Regions from separate parts of the Vibrio harveyi genome, predicted to be linked through region 3. Evidence: predicted binding sites of a transcription regulator. Region 3 holds the regulator's gene; each other region holds the start of a gene.
The links. The regulator PurR, encoded in region 3, represses purine synthesis genes. The targets are predictions, from matches to a motif close to TNANGNAAACGTTTNCNTNA.
Positions count from the first base shown of each region.

Region 1: a site for PurR is predicted at 1,375-1,394, ahead of glyA (serine hydroxymethyltransferase). Genes of this name have one in related genera too.
Region 2: a site for PurR is predicted at 1,617-1,636, ahead of QMY49_RS01575 (NupC/NupG family nucleoside CNT transporter). Genes of this name have one in related genera too.

Region 1 covers NZ_CP125875.1:2,347,433-2,350,702, reverse strand. Annotated here, with positions in the region: gene QMY49_RS11245 (winged helix-turn-helix domain-containing protein) at 1-410, opposite strand, end outside; gene QMY49_RS11240 (YitT family protein) at 501-1,103, opposite strand; gene glyA (serine hydroxymethyltransferase) at 1,451-2,701, shown strand; gene lipA (lipoyl synthase) at 3,200-3,270, opposite strand, start outside.
Region 2 covers NZ_CP125875.1:328,288-331,557, reverse strand. Annotated here, with positions in the region: gene QMY49_RS01575 (NupC/NupG family nucleoside CNT transporter) at 169-1,452, opposite strand; gene QMY49_RS01570 (TatD family hydrolase) at 1,657-2,430, opposite strand; gene QMY49_RS01565 (DUF5363 family protein) at 2,417-2,584, opposite strand; gene prfC (peptide chain release factor 3) at 2,707-3,270, opposite strand, start outside.
Region 3 covers NZ_CP125875.1:1,992,648-1,995,917, reverse strand. Annotated here, with positions in the region: gene QMY49_RS09555 (TfoX/Sxy family DNA transformation protein) at 1-175, opposite strand, end outside; cyclic di-GMP riboswitch class I at 292-381, opposite strand; gene purR (HTH-type transcriptional repressor PurR) at 660-1,664, opposite strand; gene torD (molecular chaperone TorD) at 2,111-2,758, opposite strand; gene torR (two-component system response regulator TorR) at 2,992-3,270, shown strand, end outside.

The DNA.
Region 1 (3,270 bases), 350 kb from region 3:
GCAAGGTTGCTCTTAGCTGGCTCTTTGGTTTGCTGAGCCTTCTGGGCTGGAGGTAGCAATTGAATATTGGCTGGATTAAGGAAGTAACCTTTACGTGGGTAGGTGACCAACAATTTGGCTGCATCGTGCTCCGGCAAGTGTTCTTGAAGCAAAGCTCTGAGTGTACTGATTCGGTTGGTTAGGACATTCTTTGAAATGAACTTACTTTGCCAAATGGTCTCGATGATGGTTTCAGCAGAGAGTGGGTGTCCAACACTGGTGAGCAACAGCTCCAGTAACTCGACGGTACGCGGCTCAAGATCGATACTGACTGCTTGTTTATGCAGAGTTTGAGTCTCTGGATTGTAGATAAGCTCGCCAATAGCAATCTGACTTTTGGTTTGTTTGGCTTGTTGTAGAAAGTCTCGCATACCATCATGAGTGATTAGTGAATGGCGAGATATTATATAGTCATTGGAGCGCAAAATCTTATAAATTGCGCTCCAATCATCATGGAAAGGCTATGAACCGTAGCTCACCGAATAGCGATGCGGTTTATGGTTCATCGCAAGCACGAGGTTCAGTGCGAAGGCTCCAAGTATCGACAACCCAATAACCCAAGGTGTGACGAAGAAGAAAGACGCAAACAAGATACATGCGTCAATTGCCATCTGGGATTTACCTACAGAAATACCGAACTTATCTTGGATGAATAAGCACAATACGTTAAAGCCGCCCAAGCTTGAACGATGACGGAATAGGATCAACATACCCAAGCCCATCAGCAAGCCACCCGCTACCGCGCAGTAAATTTCGTTGATTGATTCCAATGAAATCAGTAAATACAGGTGATCAGCAAAGATAGAAACCAAAGCGCCAGAAATTGCACTGTTAATGGCAAAGTGACGACCGAAGCGTTTCCATGCGAGCAAGTAAAAAGGACAGTTGGCTAAAAAGTAAAGCACACCAAACGTAAAAGGTGTAAATTGGCTAATAAGCAGAGCCAATCCGGTTGTGCCTCCGGTTAAGAGGTTCGCGGATTGGAGAAAGAAAACGCCTTGAGCTACCAAAAAGGTACCTGTAAGAATTGCCATCCAGTCTTCTTTTCTTGAGTGTTTTTCCATCTAATATGCAGTCGTTTGTGATAATTCGGGCGTGCATAGTAGTAAAAAGATGATCTTTTCGGTAGCTAGAGGGTAAAATTTGCGGTAAACCTATGTAATTGTTGTTTTACAGGGTGTAAAGCACAAAATTGACAGTCAGGGAATCATGGTTAAACGATTGCAACATCGTCATGATATTTCTTGCTTGTCACCATGAAAAAACTGCATGAGAAAAATTGTAAATTTCTCTTTATGACCTAGATCAAATTATGTAGAATGCGCGCCATTAGGTCGACGAAAACGTTTGCGTTAGGTCGTTATTCAGTTTTTTTGCAACTTTCAGTACCAATCTGAGTCAGGAGATACAGATGCTTAAGCGTGATATGAACATCGCAGATTACGATGCGGAACTGTTCGCAGCTATCCAGGAAGAGACTCTTCGCCAGGAAGAACACATTGAACTTATCGCTTCTGAAAACTACACAAGTCCACGTGTAATGGAAGCTCAAGGTTCTCAGCTAACGAACAAATACGCTGAAGGCTACCCAGGCAAGCGTTACTACGGCGGTTGTGAGTACGTAGATAAAGCTGAAGCACTAGCAATCGATCGTGCATGCCAACTATTTGGTTGTGAGTACGCGAACGTACAGCCTCACTCAGGTTCTCAAGCAAACAGCGCAGTTTACATGGCGCTTCTAAACCCAGGCGACACAGTTCTAGGTATGAGCCTAGCGCACGGTGGTCACCTAACTCACGGTTCACCAGTAAACTTCTCTGGTAAGCACTACAACGTTATTCCTTACGGTATCGACGAAGCAGGTCAAATCAACTACGACGAGATGGAACAGCTAGCGCTTGAGCACAAGCCTAAGATGATCATCGGTGGTTTTTCTGCTTACTCGCAAATCGTTGATTGGAAACGCATGCGTGAAATCGCAGACAAAGTTGATGCTTACCTATTCGTAGACATGGCGCACGTTGCTGGTCTAATCGCAGCAGGCGAGTACCCGACTCCAGTTCCACATGCTCACGTTGTGACAACAACGACGCACAAAACGCTAGCAGGTCCTCGTGGTGGTCTTATCCTTTCTAACGAAGGTGAAGAGCTGTACAAGAAGCTGAACTCAGCGGTATTCCCTGGCGGCCAAGGTGGTCCTCTAATGCACGTTATTGCTGGTAAAGCTGTAGCGTTCAAAGAAGCGATGGAACCTGAATTCAAAGCTTACCAAGCTAACGTAGTGAAAAACGCGAAAGCAATGGTTGGTCAATTCCAAGAGCGTGGTTACAAAATCGTATCTAACGGTACTGAGAACCACCTATTCCTAGTTGACCTAATTGACAAAGACATTACAGGTAAAGATGCAGATGCAGCACTAGGTGCAGCAAACATCACAGTAAACAAGAACTCGGTTCCAAACGACCCACGCAGCCCATTCGTAACGTCTGGTATCCGTGTTGGTACGCCAGCAATTACTCGCCGCGGCTTCACTGAAGATGACGCGAAAGAGCTAGCAAACTGGATGTGTGATGTTCTAGATAACATCGGCAACGAGGAAGTTATCGAAGCGACGAAGCAGAAAGTTCTAGAGATCTGTAAGCGTCTACCAGTTTACGCATAGTTCTCTGTGTAAATTCGCTTTCTTTGCAAAGTAGTACAGGCTGACTCGTTCTATTTCTGCGATTCAGTGTGATAATTTGATTGATGAAAGGTCCTCGTTTGAGGACCTTTTTGTTTTTCTAGCGTATGGAAATATCAGCTTAGGCTCTTCGGAATGATGTGCTTTGGTCTCTGAGAGACAGGTTGCTATGTGGAAGCTTGGGAGTATTTGCGTGGAAAACGAAAGAGGTTATTAGGTTCTGAATATACTTTTGATTTACTCAAGAGCCAATGTCGTCATTCCCTACAAGCGAGGAACGAGCGGGATAGGGAATCTCAAATTATCGTTGTTACTTAGAGAGTGTTGAAACAAGATATCCTGATATCTCGTAGGTTCTTCGAAATAGCGAGTTTGGTTTTAACCAGTAGGGTTATTGTTCGAATGACGATGCTTTATGTTCTATGGAGACAAAAAAGGTTGGCACAGAGCCAACCTTTTCTTATCAAAACAAGCGAGAGCTTATTTCACTTCAATACCTTGAGCCTGCATATCAGCATGGTAAGAAGAGCGAACAAATGGACCACACGCCG
Region 2 (3,270 bases), 1.7 Mb from region 3:
TTGTATCTCAAAATTTTCCAGCCCCTATTCCACCGACTGCGTAAGCCACTCACGTAGACCTACGTGCGGTTAAGTTTTCAGGTCCAAAAAACGAAAAATGCCCCGCAGCAATCTCTTGCTACAGGGCATGGTTTAAAACGGCGTCTATATATTAAGAACCGATTCTAATTAAAATGCTGCAAGGCTAAGGCAGAAGCCTGCGATAGTCGCTGCCATTAGGTTAGACAACGTACCAGCAAGAACTGCTTTAATACCCATGCGAGCGATATCTGAACGACGGTTTGGTGCAAGGCTACCTAGACCACCAAGTAGGATCGCGATAGAAGAAAGGTTCGCGAAGCCACATAGTGCGAATGAGATGATAGCTGTAGTCTTCTCAGACATTACTTCACCAGTTGCCGCAACTACTTGAGCGCTGTCACCTAGGTAAGGTGTGAAGTTCAAGTAAGCAACGAATTCGTTAATAACTAGTTTCTGACCGATGAATGAACCAGCAACAACTGCTTCGTCCCAAGGAACACCGATTAGGAATGCTAGTGGAGAGAACGCGTAACCTAGGATTAGTTCTAGAGTCAGTTCAGGCATACCGAACCAACCGCCGATGCCACCTAGCATACCGTTAACAAGCGCAATCAGACCTACGAACGCGATTAGCATTGCACCAACGTTTAGTGCTAGTTGTAGACCAGAAGCCGCACCGCCCGCTGCTGCGTCGATTACGTTAGCTGGTTTGTCGTCGCCACCGTCCATTGCTTCTTCGATGTCTTCGTGAGGCTGTTCAGTCTCTGGGTGAAGAATCTTAGCGAATAGTAGACCACCTGGTGCTGCCATGAATGATGCTGCTACTAGGTACTCTAGAGGTACACCCATTGAAGCGTAACCTGCTAGTACACCACCAGCTACAGATGCTAGACCACCACACATTACCGCAAATAGCTCAGATTGAGTCATTTTTGGAACGAAAGGACGAACAACAAGAGGTGCTTCAGTTTGACCTACGAAAATGTTAGCTGCTGCAGACATTGATTCCGCACGAGAAGTGCCAAGCGCTTTTTGTAGTGCACCACCAAGAATCTTGATAACCCACTGCATTACGCCAATGTAGTAAAGAACTGAAATCAGTGCTGAGAAGAAGATCAGTGTAGGAAGAACGCGGAATGCGAAGATGAAGCCGCCGCCGCCGAATACTTCGAACATCTTGTCAGAAACAAGACCACCGAATAGGAATGATGAACCGTTGTTACCGTAGTTGATAACGTTAGAAACACCAGTAGAGAAACCGTTTAGTAGATCACGGCCCCAAGGTACGTAAAGAACGAATGCACCTAGGATGAATTGGATAGCAAATGCGCCACCCACAGTTCTTAGATTGATAGCTTTACGGTTATTGGAAAATGCAAATGCGATAGCAAGAAGCACTACCATACCGACTAGGCTCATAAACAGGCTCATAGTTTATGACTTCCTTATAAGTTATTTGTTGGCGTGTTACAAAATGGAGCTATAAAGCGGGGGCAATTATACTCATGCAGAATCAATTAAAGTAATGCCACCCTCACACTTTCTTATAAGATTCATCATTGATTCACTCTCGTTTGTGAGTCAACTCACAATAAGCAGGAAAACGTTTTCGCTTTTAAACAGCTTCTTTAGATTTTATTCACATATAAAGAAAGCAGAATTGCTATTTTCCCACAGCTGAGAAGCAATCGATTGCTTGCTTTTGCTATGTAAAGAAGTCAATTCATTGAGAACATGAATGAGTTGTAAGGGATGATTCGGCTCACCCTGATAGCCAAGTATAGGCATATCTGGGGCATCCGTTTCTAAGACGAGATGTTCAAGGGGTAATCTTTGAATTGCGTCGCGAGTTTTGTTAGCTCTCGGATACGTAATGGTGCCTCCGACGCCAATCGAAAAGCCTAATCGAACCCATTCCATCGCCTGTTGGTAGCTGCCTGAGAACGCATGCAACACCCCACCTTTTGGTAAATGTGCCGCTTTAACCATCTGAATAAGTCGATTGTGCGCTTTGCGGCTGTGCAGGATCACCGGTAAATCAAACCGCTTTGCTAGCTCAAATTGCAACTCAAGCGCGCGCTCTTGTCGCTCAACTGGCACTTCGATGGCGAAATCCAAACCGCACTCTCCTATTGCAACGCATTGCCGGTTGGAAGAAGAAAGCAATGATTCCAACTCTGGAGCAAATTGCTCAAACTCTTGTTGGAGAAAATAGGGATGAAAACCCAGCGCATAATAGAGATGAGAATATTGATTGGCGAGGTCTTGAATGCGAGTCCAATTACTTGGCCCGACAGACGGAATAAGGATGCGCTCTACTCCTTGCTCACGCGCAAGCTCAACTTGATATGCAAAGTCATCTTGGAAGACATCGAAGTCAAAGTGGCAATGAGTGTCAAACAGTTTCATTACTTGGCTTCTCTTGCTCTTCTTTCTTTGTTGAAGATGGCTCATTAGCTGGGTCTTGTTTGTAAGGCACGCAACTGCGCTTTTGATCGGGTGTTAGTCCCATCTCTTTGCACCAATCATCGTAGCGTTTAAGTCCTTTTTTAAACCAGTTCATTGCCCACCCTTTTTTAGCTCATAGAGTTCTTTCCAAACCAAATAAAAAAACCGCCGTTAACTAAGTGTATAGCTAACGGCGGCTTATAATCTAGTACGCGATGTAAAGCGAGTTAGATTCGATTAGTGCTCACGTGTCGCACGGAAATCGATATCAGGGAAACGCTCTTGCGCTAGGTTTAGGTTAACCATGGTCGGTGCAATGTAAGTTAGGTTATCGCCACCGTCCAATGCTAGGTTCGTTTGGTTCTTACGCTGGAACTCATCCAGTTTCTTCGCATCGCCACACTCAACCCAACGAGCAGTTGCCACGTTCACGCCTTCATAGATCGCTTCAACGTTGTATTCTGACTTCAAACGAGCTACAACCACGTCAAACTGAAGTACACCAACCGCACCTACGATAAGGTCGTTGTTTTGCAATGGACGGAATACCTGTACCGCACCTTCTTCAGACAGCTGAACCAGACCTTTTAGTAGCTGCTTCTGCTTCAATGGATCTTTTAGACGAATACGACGGAACAATTCCGGAGCAAAGTTTGGAATACCAGAGAACTTCAGCGCTTCACCTTGAGTGAAAGTGTCACCAATTTGGATAGTGCCGTGGTTGTGTAGACCAATGATGTCACCCGCGTAAGCGTGCTCTGCACGAGAACGGTCACCCGCCATAAAGGTTACCGCATCTGA
Region 3 (3,270 bases):
TCTCGAAGTCAGATGAAGTTTGTTGGTCAGCTCGAATATGAAGTTGATTGTTTACGACAAGCGCAAACATCGTTTCATCGGCGAAGAGCCCAAAACCACCAAACATTGAGCGCGACTTGATATTACCAAGTGCCTCAAACAGCTTCATTGAGTCTTTGAGTATCGGTTTATCCATGGTGTGTTATCTCGGTGTAATTAATATTACGCCACCAAAAATCAGGTCCGAGAGATTAGCAAATGCATGCAGACACAATGTCATTAAAGGGTAAACTCACTTAATGCATATTTGCCATCGGTAACCCCGCTACCTTCCATCTAATAAGATGGTTCAGGCCGGAGGCTTTGCGTCCCACCCTTTCGGATGGTTTGCCCTGTGCGTGACTCTTTGAGGATACTTCGTATATTGAATTAACATCACGTTTCAAACGTTGAAGTGTGATCTTGGTTCAGTTAATAGTGGTAATTTGATGTGTAAAGTTTCATATGCTGGAATGTATAATTGTAATACAAAAGGTCTATCAAGGATATGTGCTACCTTGAGTTAAAACAGCAACTTATCTTCGTTCTTTAAATTATTTTTCTGATGAAATGTCCAAAAAAGTTATTTTTAGGCAATAAAAAAGCGCCCCTAGGAGCGCTTTATAAAATCAAGTGAGAGATCAGTTCAATTTCTTAACTGTATTACGCACAACGATCTCTGGTTGCATTTCGAAAACACGCTTCTCATGCTCTTTATCTTTGATGCGCTCAAGTAGGATCTCAAATGCATTTTTACCCACACGACGTTTTGGTTGGTGAATCGTCGTTAGCGGTGGAGAGAAGTACTCAGCAAGTTCGATATTGTCGTAACCGATAACAGAAATATCGTCTGGTACTTTGATACCGTTTTGTTGTAGGCGGCTCATCAAGCCAAGAGCCATAGTGTCATTGAAACAGAAAACAGCGGTTGGACGTTTGTCCATAGCACTGATGTTATCTGCAGCTAAGACAGCCGTGTCACACTCAAAGTTGCCTTCAAGAATCCAATCTTCGTTAACGGCTAGATTTGCTTCAGCCATCGCACGACGGTAACCCGCAATACGTTCTTGGCAAGCTGCTTTTTCGAAGTGACCGCTCAGACAAGCAATATCAGTATGACCATTGTCGATCAGGTATTTTGTTGCGATGTAACCGCCTTCTTCTGAGTTATCGATGATCTTGTCTGCTTGTGAGCTTTCAGGACCCCAATCCATGACAACTTTAGGAATATCTGAATGACGGTCAAGCATCTCTTTTAGCTCTTCCGTAAGGTCAGAACACATTACTAGAATGCCATCTACACGTTTCTCAGCTAGCATGCGGATGTAGTCACGTTGCTTCTCGTAAATACCGCCCGTGTTACATAGGATCAGAGTGTAACCTTGACGGTAACAGTAGCTCTCAACGCCGTCGATTACTTCAGAGAAGAATAGGTTGGTAGATTGAGTAACTAACATACCGATGGTACGAGTTGAGTTGCATTTTAAACTGCGCGCAACGGCACTTGGTGCGTAATTAAGTTCATCCACCGCTTTCATTACTTTTTCTTGAGTTGCTTCAGCAACAAAGCGAGTTTTATTAATTACGTGCGAAACCGTAGTGGTAGAAACGCCGGCTAAGCGAGCAACGTCTTTAATAGTGGCCATAAATGATGTCCTGTATCGAGCTACTGTAAATACCGTAGTGAAGACAACCATACGCTTAGGGTCTTGCGCAAACCGAGCAACTGCGAATAGGGGCATTGCTGAGATATTTGGCAGCGGTTGTTCCGAAATCGGTATAAAAAGGTTTGTAGCAACATTTATCGCTGAGTCTCATATTCCTTTCTTATATAAGTGAGGAATTGGTCAGCAATCCTGTTAAGAAAACACAAAAACCGCTTTATTTCAGCGGTTTACATATAAATCATATTTAATCGTTTGCGCTCACATTTTAGACTGATGCGAGCAAGCTGGCAATATTCTAGGCAGTTGTTTTGTGCCCCTGAGGTCACATTTTAACGGCTAAATTGATTGTATTTCTCTGTGCCAGATTAAAAACAAACGAATAAAATAGGGAGTCTGAATGACAGACTCCCCAAAATAGGTGGCAATTATTCACCAAGAAGGTAGGTGCTGTCCAGTTTACAAAATGCAATTAATAGTTGCGTAACGCTAATGTAGAAGCCAAATTCGTCGAATTGCTTACATTTAGCAGCAAACTGTGGCAGCCAAGTCATAAGGTGTTGTTGGATGAACTCGTTCTGTTTTCCGAACGCTTCTTCCATATGTTTATCTTGCTCTAGTTCGTTCGAGCGGATAATCATGTTGCCTAGAAAATCTAGCTCGACCGCTAAGTGGTCCGCTGGTTCTTTCAGATTTTCGTCCACTTGCACGCCAAAGTCTGCCATCAGTTTTTCCATCTCTTCTGCTGGCTTATCATTTAATAAACCAGATTCGCCGATGTACATTGAAGCATAAGGCAGTGCGCCGTGCTTTTCTGTTTTTAGAAAGAGTTCACAGAAGTCCGCTGCTAATTCTAACTGAGCGTCTTCACGGTCTTGTAAACGGTTGAGTGCATCAACAAGGGTATCAACAGCTGGTTTTAGTGATTCGTTTTCACCAAGACCCGCTAAAAAGCTTCGAATTTCAACACTGTGGTAGGTTTCTAGTTCTTTCTCTGTCAGTTCTTTTGCGAACAGGCTAGAAAACCACCAATAGATTTCTGCGCGTTTCTCGTTAAAAGCTTTCACTTCTTGCATTTTTTTGCTCCTGAATGGTTATCCCTTAAGTGTAAACAATTAAGATGAATAGCAGTAACTATAATTGTTATGCATTATTGGAAAATATGCGTATTTGTGAATGGCTGTAAATAAGCTTGCTTTGAATCAATAAAATCGCAAAATCTTGCTTTTTAATGTATCTATGACTAGAAATGTTACTAGTTATGAATAGAATACGTCTTGGAAAATAAAAAAGACAGAAAGTGGTGTAAATGAGCTATCACGTATTAGTCGTAGAAGATGATGTTGTAACTCGCAGTAAGCTCGCGGGCTATTTCCAAAATGAAGGTTACAAAGTCAGTGAAGCAGAAAGCGGCGCAGAGATGCGCGAAGTGCTTCAAGGCGGTGATGTTGACCTAATCATGCTGGATATTAACCTGCCTGGCGAAGACGGCCTTATGCTTACGCGTGAATTACGCAGCCAATCAGATATCGGCATCATATTAGTGACAGGACGCACGGATAGCATTGACAAAATCGTTGGTCTAGAA